3 regions of the Cupriavidus sp. FW305-F7 genome follow, and region 2 is predicted to be linked to each of the others. Evidence: predicted binding sites of a transcription regulator. Region 2 holds the regulator's gene; each other region holds the start of a gene.

Region 1 (3,269 bases), on a different contig from region 2:
GGTTTCGGCCTGCTCAATTGACGAACCATCCCGAAACCTTGACTGAGAGCCGGGTGAAGCTGGCGTTGAGTTCTGTGCCGAGTTGGCCGGCGCCGACTGCGATGGCCAAAGCGACGAGCCCGACGATCAAGCCATACTCGATAGCCGTCGCCCCGCGCTCATCTTTAATAAAGCGTGCAATGAGTCGTTTCATGTTGTCACTCCCGAGTGATCTAAGAAGCCGCGATCACGCTTCCCCCGTTCGATTATCACGGTGCTCTGTGGCCCGCTCTTTTATCGACATTTCACGCTTGCTGCGTTTTCTTTTTAAGATATGGAATGTCTCAACCATACCCCTCCTATGGGTGATAGCAATGACCCAAAGGGGTTAAGACATGCGTTTGAAACGACCCGGCACGCCCGGGTCACAGGTTGTCAAAGAACAGGCTTGCAGGCCGGGAACCGGCCTGCAAGCTGGCATTGCGGTCATTGCGGCCGCAATGCCAGCCAAAATAAAAAGATGCGCTGCGACGGGGTGATGAGCGACAGCGCACCGTGAAAACACCTAGCCGGTATGAGACATTTCAGCGCAGCAGGCCACCCACCAGCGGCAATTGCAGCGTCTTGACGTCGCCGCTGCCACCCTGGCTGTCTTGAGCGCCCTGCTTCAGCCCGCCGACCAGCCCGGTCACCGGCGCCAGCAGCGCGGTCACGGGACTGAGCGCGCCGCCCGCGGAGCCGCCCTCACCTCCGCCGGCGACCTTGGCCAGCGGCAGGTTGTTCACCACGCCGCCGAGCGGGTTGCCGCCATGGCCGCCATCGCCGCCGTACCCGCCGCCCGCGCCTGCCAGCGGCAGGTTGTTCAGCAGGCCACCAAGCGGGTTGCCGCCGCCCTGACCATTGCCGTTGAGGAGCGCGCCAGCGGCCGCGACCGTCTTGCCGGCCTCAGTCACCACGCCGCCCAGCGGCGAGACCACCGGCGCGTGGCTGTTGCTGATCATGCTGCCGCCGGCAGCCGCGGTATTGCCGACCTTGTAGAGCAGGCCGTTGGCCGGATCGCCCAGGTGCGTGACCGCGCCCAGGGTCTGCGTGCCGTCGGTGACCTTGCTGGTCAGCGGCACGATGACCTTGCTGACCGAATTCGTGACCTGCGCGACCGGGCCTTCGGACAGCACGCTGTGCACCTTGCCGCTGCTATCGTGCACCGCGATGCCCACGTGCCTGACCAGGCCGCCCACCGGCTCGGTCACCGGCGCCAGTGGTGCCAGCTTCTCGGTGCCCAGGCCGTATACCAGGTCGCCGCCGCTGATCAGCGTCTCGCCCACGTCGTGGACCACATTGCTGGTGCTGGCAACCGTCACGCCAACCGGGTTGTCGACCGAACCCATCTGCCCCAGCCCGTCGCGCACGCCCGCGCCGAGCGAGCCAACGGCCCTGCCGGCATTGATCACCACGTCGCCGGCGCCTTCGCGCGCCTTGGTGGGCAGCAACGGCAGCGGCGCTTCCTGGATGCTCTTGCCGACCTCGCTGATGGCATTGCCCGTGGCCACCACGGTATTGCCCGCGCCTTCGGTCACCTTGGCGGTGGGCGTGGTCTCGCCCGATGCGGACGGTCCCGGCGTGACCGGCGTGTCGATGTTGCTGTTCGGCCGCGGATTGGCGCCGCTGCCGCCACCGCTCGACGAACAGCCTGCCATCAGCAAGGCAATAGCGGCCACGCCGGCCGCGGCCAGTGAGGTCATGGAATGCTGCGACGGATGCTTGGTTTGCATTGTCCTTCTCCTGTCTTGTTGGCCACGGTGCTGCCGGCCGTCTTGTCTTATGTGCGCCGCATGGGATTGCCGACGAGCCTCCCCGGAGTCCCGCTTTGTTCCTCTGGCGGACCGCTCCGAACCGGCACGGCAAGACAGTGGAACGCGGGATCGTCGGCGCGTCTGGACAACAAATGGCAAGGCCCGTGCCAGCGGCGCCGGCGGTGCCGGCACGGAACCGGCCGCGGCGCTGCAAGCCTTGCCTGGCGCGGATTGCCGGGGTCCGGGGTAGCCACGTGCTGGGCCCAAACGCCGTTGCGGCGCGGGCCTGACGTGTTACGTGCTACGTAACGTGTTCCTGGAACACGGGAACACGGCGGCGCGGATGACCGTGGCGGGAGGGCGGTGGCAGCGCACGGCACGGCGCGCTTTCCTGGCTGGGTCGCCATCGCCGCATGGCCCGCCGTTCCGGCTGTTTTGTTCCCTGCAGACGCCACACGTTACGTAACGCGTAACGCGCAGCCGCCCCGACACCCCGTCCCCGGCGGCGCCGCAAGCGGTTCCCGCCACTCCCCTGGGAACCGCGCCCGGCAAGGCTTTGCGGGCACCACACCCGAATTCCGCAGGGTCCCTTCCGGGACGCGTCGCGGCGCTGGCATACCGATTGCGCCATATCCGTCACCGCCGCACGCAGAAAGCGAACGCGTTGCGCGGCCGAGCGATTTAAACGACGGGAATGAGGGAACAGAACATGCGCAAACAACAACTCGCCGTAACGGCACTCCTCGCAACCTTGCTGGCCCTGGGTGGCTGCGCCAGCGGCAGCGGATCGACCTCCATGGGCACCAGCGATACGGCGGGCACCAATGGCGGCACTAAGACTACGGGAACCGATGGCACTGGCGGCATGGGTGGCTCCGGCGGCAGCACCGACCTGGCCGGCGGCGGTACCGGTGGCACGGGCGGCGGCACGGGTGGTACCGGCGGCACCGGTGGAACGGGTGGCAACGGCGGCAACACTGGCGGCGGCGAAACGCCCACCTCGCTGACCCCGACCGCCACGGTCATCAACAATGCCGGCACGGTGCTGGGCAATACGGGCAGCACCGTCACCGACCTCGGCAACCAGCTCGGCAGCGCCAACCTGCCGCTGGTGCCGACGCAGACGCAAAGCGGCCTGGGCGGCGTGGTGGCCTCCACCGGCGATGCCGTGGGCGCGCTGGCCGCGGGCCTGCAAGCGGGCCTGGGCAGCATCCCCAATTCGACCAACCCGGTTGGCACCACGGTCGCCAGCACCGGCAATGTGGTCACCGAACTCGGCAAGGGAGTGTCCAGCGCCGGCACCGCTGTCAGCGGGCTGGGCACCGGCCAGCTCGCGCCGCTGGCGCCGCTGACTTCGCCGCTGGGCACGGTGGTGGACAAGCTGGGCGACACGGTGACCAGCACCGGCGGCACGCTGACCACGGTGCTGTCGACCGGCGCGGTCGAGCAAGTGACCACTACCACCAGCAAGCTGATCGTGCCGATCACTTCGCAGCT
Region 2 (3,269 bases):
CTACCAGTTCGCGGTAGCCACCGCCAAGCCGGGCAAGCAGGCCTACATCCGCCAGAAGCGCGAAGGCGTCGACGAATACATCGACGGCTGGGGCGACCGCATCGAGTACGACGGCAAGCAGGAGTACTCCAAGCTGATCGGCAATGCCCGCATGGCGCGCCTGCAGGGCGCCAAGCAGGTCGATGAGATCCGCGGCGCGGTGCTGACCTACGACAGCCGCAAGGAGTTCTACACGGCCGCCGGCGGCGGCAGCGGCGACGCCGCGGCCGCCAATCCGTCCGGTCGCGTGCGCGCGGTGTTGTCGCCGCGCCAGGACCAGAAGGCCGGCGCCACGGGCAATGGCGGCTCGCCGCTGGACCTGAAGACGGCGCCCGCGCCTGCCAACAAACCCTGACGCCTGGCGCCGGCTTGCCTGCCCGCGCCAGAAACGCCTGAACGCCAGACCGTGCCAATGACCGATACCGCAACCATCGCCGACAAGCCTTCCGTCGAAGCCTCCACCGTCCTTCCCGGCGGCAGCACGCTGGTCGTGCGCCACCTGAAGAAGCGCTATGGCTCGCGCACGGTGGTCAAGGACGTCTCGCTCGACGTGAAGAGCGGCGAGGTGGTCGGCCTGCTCGGGCCTAACGGCGCGGGCAAGACCACCTCGTTCTACATGATCGTGGGCCTGGTGGCGCTGGACGAAGGCGATATCGTGCTCGACGGCGACCACATCAGCGGCCTGCCGATCCACGAGCGCGCGCGCATGGGGCTATCGTACCTGCCGCAGGAAGCCTCGGTGTTCCGCAAGCTCAACGTCGAAGAGAACATCCGCGCGGTGCTGGAGCTTCAGGTGAGCAACGGCAAGCCGCTGCCCAAGACCGAGATCGAGCGCCGCCTGGATTCGCTGCTCGACGACCTGCAGATCGCGCACCTGCGCAACAACCCGGCGCTGTCGCTATCGGGCGGCGAGCGCCGCCGTGTCGAAATCGCGCGCGCGCTGGCGTCGTCGCCGCGCTTCATCCTGCTGGACGAACCCTTCGCCGGCGTGGACCCGATCGCCGTGGGCGAGATCCAACGCATCGTCAGTTTCCTCAAGGCACGCAATATCGGCGTGCTGATCACCGACCACAACGTGCGCGAGACGCTCGGCATCTGCGACCACGCCTACATCATCAGCGAAGGCACGGTGCTGGCCGCGGGCCAGCCCGAGGAAATCATCGCCAATGACGCAGTGCGGCGCGTCTACCTGGGCGAGAACTTCCGCATGTGACTTAACGGCCTGCCCGCGAGCGGCAGGCCTCTTCGCGGGCGCGCGTGGGCCCTCCCACAGCCAGCGGCGATCGGACCGCATAAGCGATAGCAATTTCCGTTCCAACAACGGAAAGATGCGCATAGAATAGCTCGCATGAAACCGTCGCTACAGCTCCGTCTTTCCCAGCATCTGGCCCTGACCCCGCAACTGCAGCAGTCGATCCGGCTGCTGCAGCTCTCCACGCTGGAACTGCAGCAAGAGGTCGAACAGGCGCTGACGGAAAACCCGCTGCTCGAGCGCGAGAACGACTGGATCGAAAGCCCGCTGCGCGTGGCGGCCGACGGCTCGGTCAACCTGCAGAGCGCACCGGCGCCCGCCCCGGCTGAGCCCCAGGGCAATGGCGAGGCTCGCGCCGACGGCGCGGGTGACGACGACAGCTATGGCGACAGCGGCAACGGCGACGACTACGGCAGCGGCGACTGGAGCCTGGACGACTTTGCCCGCCGCCCCCAGGGCGACGAGGATGAAAAAACGCCGATGCAGCTGCGCGAGGCCGAGCCCACGCTGCGCGAGTACCTGATGGAGCAGCTCACGCCGCTGAAGATCTCGGCGCGCGACAAAGGCCTGGCCATCTTCCTGATCGAATCGCTCGACGACGATGGCTACCTGAGCGCATCGCTTGAGGAGATCTGCACGGAGTTGCCGGAAGAACTCGAGTTCGAGATCGACGAAGTCCACGCCATCCTCACGCTGCTGCAGAGTTTCGACCCGCCCGGCGTGGGTGCGCGCAACGCCGCCGAGTGCCTGGCCCTGCAGTTGCGACGCCTGACGCACCCGCAACGCGAACTGGCGCTGAACATCGTTAGCAATCACCTGGAGTTGCTCGCAGTACGCGACTACACGCGGCTGAAGAAGGCACTGCAGGTAGATGAAGTGGCACTGAAGTCCGCACACGAACTGATCCGCTCGCTGGCGCCCTACCCCGGCCATGCGTACAGCCGCCCGGAAGCGGACTTTGTGGTGCCGGACGTGTTCGTGCGCAAGGGTGGCGGCGGCTGGATCGCGCAGCTCAATCCGGATGTGATGCCGAGGCTGCGCATCAACGATATGTATGCCCAAATCCTGCGTGGCGCGAAGGGTGAGTCCGGCACGGCCGGACTGCAGCAAAAGCTGCAAGAGGCGCGCTGGCTGATCAAGAACATCCAGCAAAGGTTCGACACAATCCTGCGTGTCTCGCAGGCCATTGTCGAGCGTCAAAAGAACTTTTTCAGTCACGGCGAAATCGCCATGCGCCCCTTGGTTTTGCGGGAGATTGCCGATACACTGGGTTTACACGAGTCAACCATCTCCCGGGTGACGACCAATAAATTCATGGCAACGCCGATGGGTACTTTCGAACTGAAGTACTTCTTCGGCAGCCACGTGTCCACCGAAACCGGTGGCGCGGCTTCATCAACGGCCATCCGCGCCTTGATCAAGCAACTGATAGGAGCCGAAGACCCGAGGAATCCCCTTTCCGACAGTCGCATTGCCGAACTGCTGGGTGAGCAAGGCTTTGTTGTTGCGCGCCGCACTGTTGCCAAGTATCGCGAAGCCCTGAAGATCCCCGCAGTCAATCTCCGCAAGTCTTTGTAGCCGAGCCCACCGCCTGCCTGGTGAGGCTCTTTCAGAAGGAGAAGCGCTATGAACTTCAAGATCAGTGGACACCACCTGGACATCACGCCCCCTCTGCGTGAGTACGTGGAAACGAAGCTGGAGCGAATCGTCAGGCATTTCGATCAGGTCATTGGCGTTAGCGTGCTGCTCTCTGTCGACAACCACAAGGAAAAGGACCGGCGTCAGTACGCGGAAATTAATCTACATCTCAAGGGCAAGGACATCTTTGTCGAGGCGCATCACGAAGACCTATATGCAGCGATCGACGCACTCGTCGACAAGCTGGACCGTCAGGTGATCCGCTACAAGGATCGCGTGCAAGGCCACGACCGCGAAGCGGTCAAGTACCAGATGGCCGCAGCGCAAATGCAGCAATGAC
Region 3 (3,269 bases), on a different contig from region 2:
CTGATTGAGTCCGAGCTGTTCGGCGTGGAAAAGGGCGCCTTCACCGGCGCCAGCCAGTCGCGCCCCGGGCGCTTCGAGCGCGCGCACGGCGGCACCCTGTTCCTGGACGAGCTGGGCGAACTCTCCGCCTCGGCCCAGTCCAAGCTGCTGCGCGTGCTGCAGGAAGGCGAGGTCGAGCGCGTGGGCGGCACCGGCACGCGAAAGGTGGACGTGCGGCTGGTGGCCGCCACCAATGTCGACCTGGCCGAAGCCGTGAAGCAGGGCACTTTCCGCAAGGACCTGTACTACCGCCTCAATGTCTATCCGGTCACGATCCCGCCGCTGCGCGAGCGCCTGGACGATATCCGGCCGCTGGCCGAGCGCTTCGTGGCCCGCTACGGCGCGCGCCACGGCAAGCGCATCGTCGGCATCACCGACCGCGCGCTGGCCGAGCTGCGCCACTATGACTGGCCCGGCAACGTGCGCGAACTGGAGAACGTGATCGAGCGCGGCGTGATCCTGGCCAGCCAGGGCGGCCAGATCACCGCCGACCACCTGTTCCTGCCAGGCACCGTGGCACCGGTGGTGGATACCGCGCCGCGGCTGGGGGCGGGCGGCACCTTGCCAGACCTGCGCGAAGCCGCGGTCCATGCGCTGCTGGACCAGATGTCCGAGCAGCAGCTGGCGCTGGGCGAAGTCGAGACCGTGCTGATGGAGGCGGCCATGCAGCGCGCCGACGGCAATATGAGCCAGGCGGCGCGGTTGCTGGGTATTACGCGGCCGCAGCTGGCGTATCGGTGGAAGATGCGCGGCACGCGCGGGGGTAACGGCCACGGCAACGGTAACTGAGGCCGCTTCCAGGCTTCAAATGCCGAGGGTGTGCTCCCCTCTCGCGCAAGCGGGAGAGGGGAGCACACTCGCGTGGATCAAGCGCGTTCACACGATCCCCTGCGCCACCCATCTCCTCCGCTTCTCCCGGCCCCTCGCATTTCTCCACTTGATCATTTGATGCAGCCCCTCCGGGCCGCGCATCGGCCCGAAGTTGCCCGATGCTGCACCGCGCCAACGATTTTTCCCTGTCAGATCAAGTCTTCTCAACTAGGTTGCCCACGCACGCTGCTGCGCCGCAGGGCAATCCCATCCGCATCTGCTCGCTGCCCGCAAACGCCCGCCCGGCGCGGCTTTTGATCATTTGATCAAGGCCTGCGCGCAGCTTCATCAATTCATCGATGCGTTTCGCGCGGACCTTTCCGGGTTAACGCGCACGCTCGCCACCGCCAATTCCCCGCAACCCTTGTCCCACAACGCTTCGCGCTCGCTGGCACGGTCTTCGCAATAAGGCCTGCGTCCAGCCAACGCAATGGAGCGCGCCATGAACACCCCGTCGGTTCCCCTGTTCGAAGCCACGCCGCGCTATGTGCGGGTCGAGGGCCGCACCCCAGAAGGGTTTGTTCAGTTCGCCTTCAGCGTGGCCGACCCTGAGCTCAACGTCGAACTGATCATGCCGGAGCCGATGTTCGAAGCCTTCTGCTGCGTCAACCGCGTGCGCTTCCTGCCCCCGCTGGAAGCAGCGCCGCAGCCGCAAGCCGACGACTGACGCCGCAGCCACCGCATCACAAAGAGAGAAGGGATACAGGAGACCAAACGATGCAAGTCGATATCAAGACCCAGCAGATCCAGCCGCTGCGCCAGACCTACGGCCATGTCGCGCGCCGCTTCGGCGACAAGCCGGCGTCGCGCTACCAGGAGGCGACCTACGACGTGCAGTCGGAGGTGAACTTCCACTACCGCCCCACCTGGGACCCCAGCTTCGAGCTGTATGACAAGCGCCGCACGGCGATCGTGATGCAGGACTGGTACGCGCTGAAGGACCCGCGCCAGTTCTACTACGGCGCCTACGTTACCGCGCGCGGGCGCCAGCAGGATGCAACGGAGAAGAGCTTTGCCTTTGTCGAGAAGCGCGGGCTGCTGCAGGCGCTGCCGGCCGAATGGCAGGAACGCCTGGCCACAGGCCTGCTGCCGCTGCGCCATGTGGAGTGGGGCGCCAACATGAACAACTTCTACTGCGCCGACTATGGCTGGGGCACGGCCATCACGCAGGCCTGCACCTATTGCGCGATGGACCGCCTGGGTATCGCCCAATACCTGTCGCGCATCGGCATGCTGCTGGACGGCAATACCGGCGTGGCGCTGGAGCGGGCCAGGGTGGCGTGGCTGGAGAGCGCCGCATGGCAGCCGCTGCGCCGCTTTGTCGAGCATACCTTTGTCACCGAGGACTGGTTCGAGACCTTCATCGCCCAGAACCTGGTGCTCGACGGGCTGCTCTACCCGCTGGTCTACCAGCATGCCGACGCGGTGATCGCGCGCGCCTGCGGCACCGGGCTGGCGGTGCTGACCGAATTCATGAACGACTGGCGCGACGAGCACGCACGCTGGGTCGATGCCGTGATCCAGGCCGCCGCGGCCGAGTCCGAGGCCAACCGCGTGCTGCTGTCTGGCTGGGCGCGCGCCGCCTGCGCCGAGGTGGCGCAGGCGCTGGTGCCGGTGGCCGATGCGCTCACCGGCGAGGACGGCGCGCAGATGGTGGCGCTGTGCCGCGAGCAGTTCGAAGTCCGCCTGGGCAAGCTCGGCCTGGCTGCCTGATCCGCCCACAACGAACCCCACGGAGACACGCCATGTCAGCCACCCCAGCCAACGTCTACATCGCGCTGCAGAACAACGACGACACCCGACCCATCATCGACGCCATCACCGAGGCCAACCCGCATGCGGTGGTGTCGCAGTTTCCCGCCATGGTCAAGATTGACGCCCCCGGCCACCTGACCATCGTGCGCGAACTGGTGGCCGGCAAGCTCGGCCGCGACTGGGACCTGCAGGAGATCCAGCTGAACCTCATCTCGCTGTGCGGAAACATCGACGAAGACGAAGACGCCTTCACGCTGCGCTGGAATGCCTGACACCGCAGCGGCACACAGAACATCACGGAGACATCATGGACGCACGCAAGAAGCTCAACCTGCGCGAGAAGTACGCCTCGATGACGCGGGACCTGGCCTGGGAAACGACCTACGAGCCGATGGACAAGGTCTTCCCGTTCGACAAGTACGAGGGCATCCGCATCCACGACTGGGACAAATGGGAAGACCCGTTCCGCATGACCATGGATGCCTACTGGAAATACCAGTCGGAGAAGGAGCGCAAGCTGTACGCGATCATCGACTCGTTCGTGCAGAACAACGGCCACCTGAACGTATCCGATCCGCGCTACCTGAACGCGCTGCGGCTGTTCC

What was found. The regulator sigma-54, encoded in region 2, starts transcription at its own class of promoters, with help from an activator protein. The targets are predictions, from matches to a motif close to TGGCANGNAANCTGCTTT.
Region 1: the regulator sigma-54 is predicted to act here: its motif matches at 1,925-1,942, upstream of AC3WL8_RS01640 (collagen-like triple helix repeat-containing protein).
Region 3: the regulator sigma-54 is predicted to act here: its motif matches at 1,299-1,316, upstream of AC3WL8_RS22660 (phenol hydroxylase subunit).

Annotation. Positions count from the first base shown of each region.
Region 1 is NZ_JBYSYC010000001.1:356,284-359,552, forward strand. Features, by position in the region: gene AC3WL8_RS01635 (Flp family type IVb pilin) at 14-193, opposite strand; gene AC3WL8_RS01640 (collagen-like triple helix repeat-containing protein) at 564-1,751, opposite strand; gene AC3WL8_RS01645 (collagen-like triple helix repeat-containing protein) at 2,482-3,269, shown strand, end outside.
Region 2 is NZ_JBYSYC010000007.1:61,736-65,004, reverse strand. Features, by position in the region: gene lptA (lipopolysaccharide transport periplasmic protein LptA) at 1-394, shown strand, start outside; gene lptB (LPS export ABC transporter ATP-binding protein) at 452-1,252, shown strand; gene AC3WL8_RS08750 (RNA polymerase factor sigma-54) at 1,388-2,869, shown strand; gene hpf (ribosome hibernation-promoting factor, HPF/YfiA family) at 2,918-3,268, shown strand.
Region 3 is NZ_JBYSYC010000025.1:59,911-63,179, forward strand. Features, by position in the region: gene poxR (phenol degradation transcriptional regulator PoxR) at 1-828, shown strand, start outside; gene AC3WL8_RS22660 (phenol hydroxylase subunit) at 1,352-1,576, shown strand; gene AC3WL8_RS22665 (aromatic/alkene monooxygenase hydroxylase subunit beta) at 1,627-2,622, shown strand; gene AC3WL8_RS22670 (MmoB/DmpM family protein) at 2,655-2,936, shown strand; gene AC3WL8_RS22675 (aromatic/alkene/methane monooxygenase hydroxylase/oxygenase subunit alpha) at 2,972-3,269, shown strand, end outside.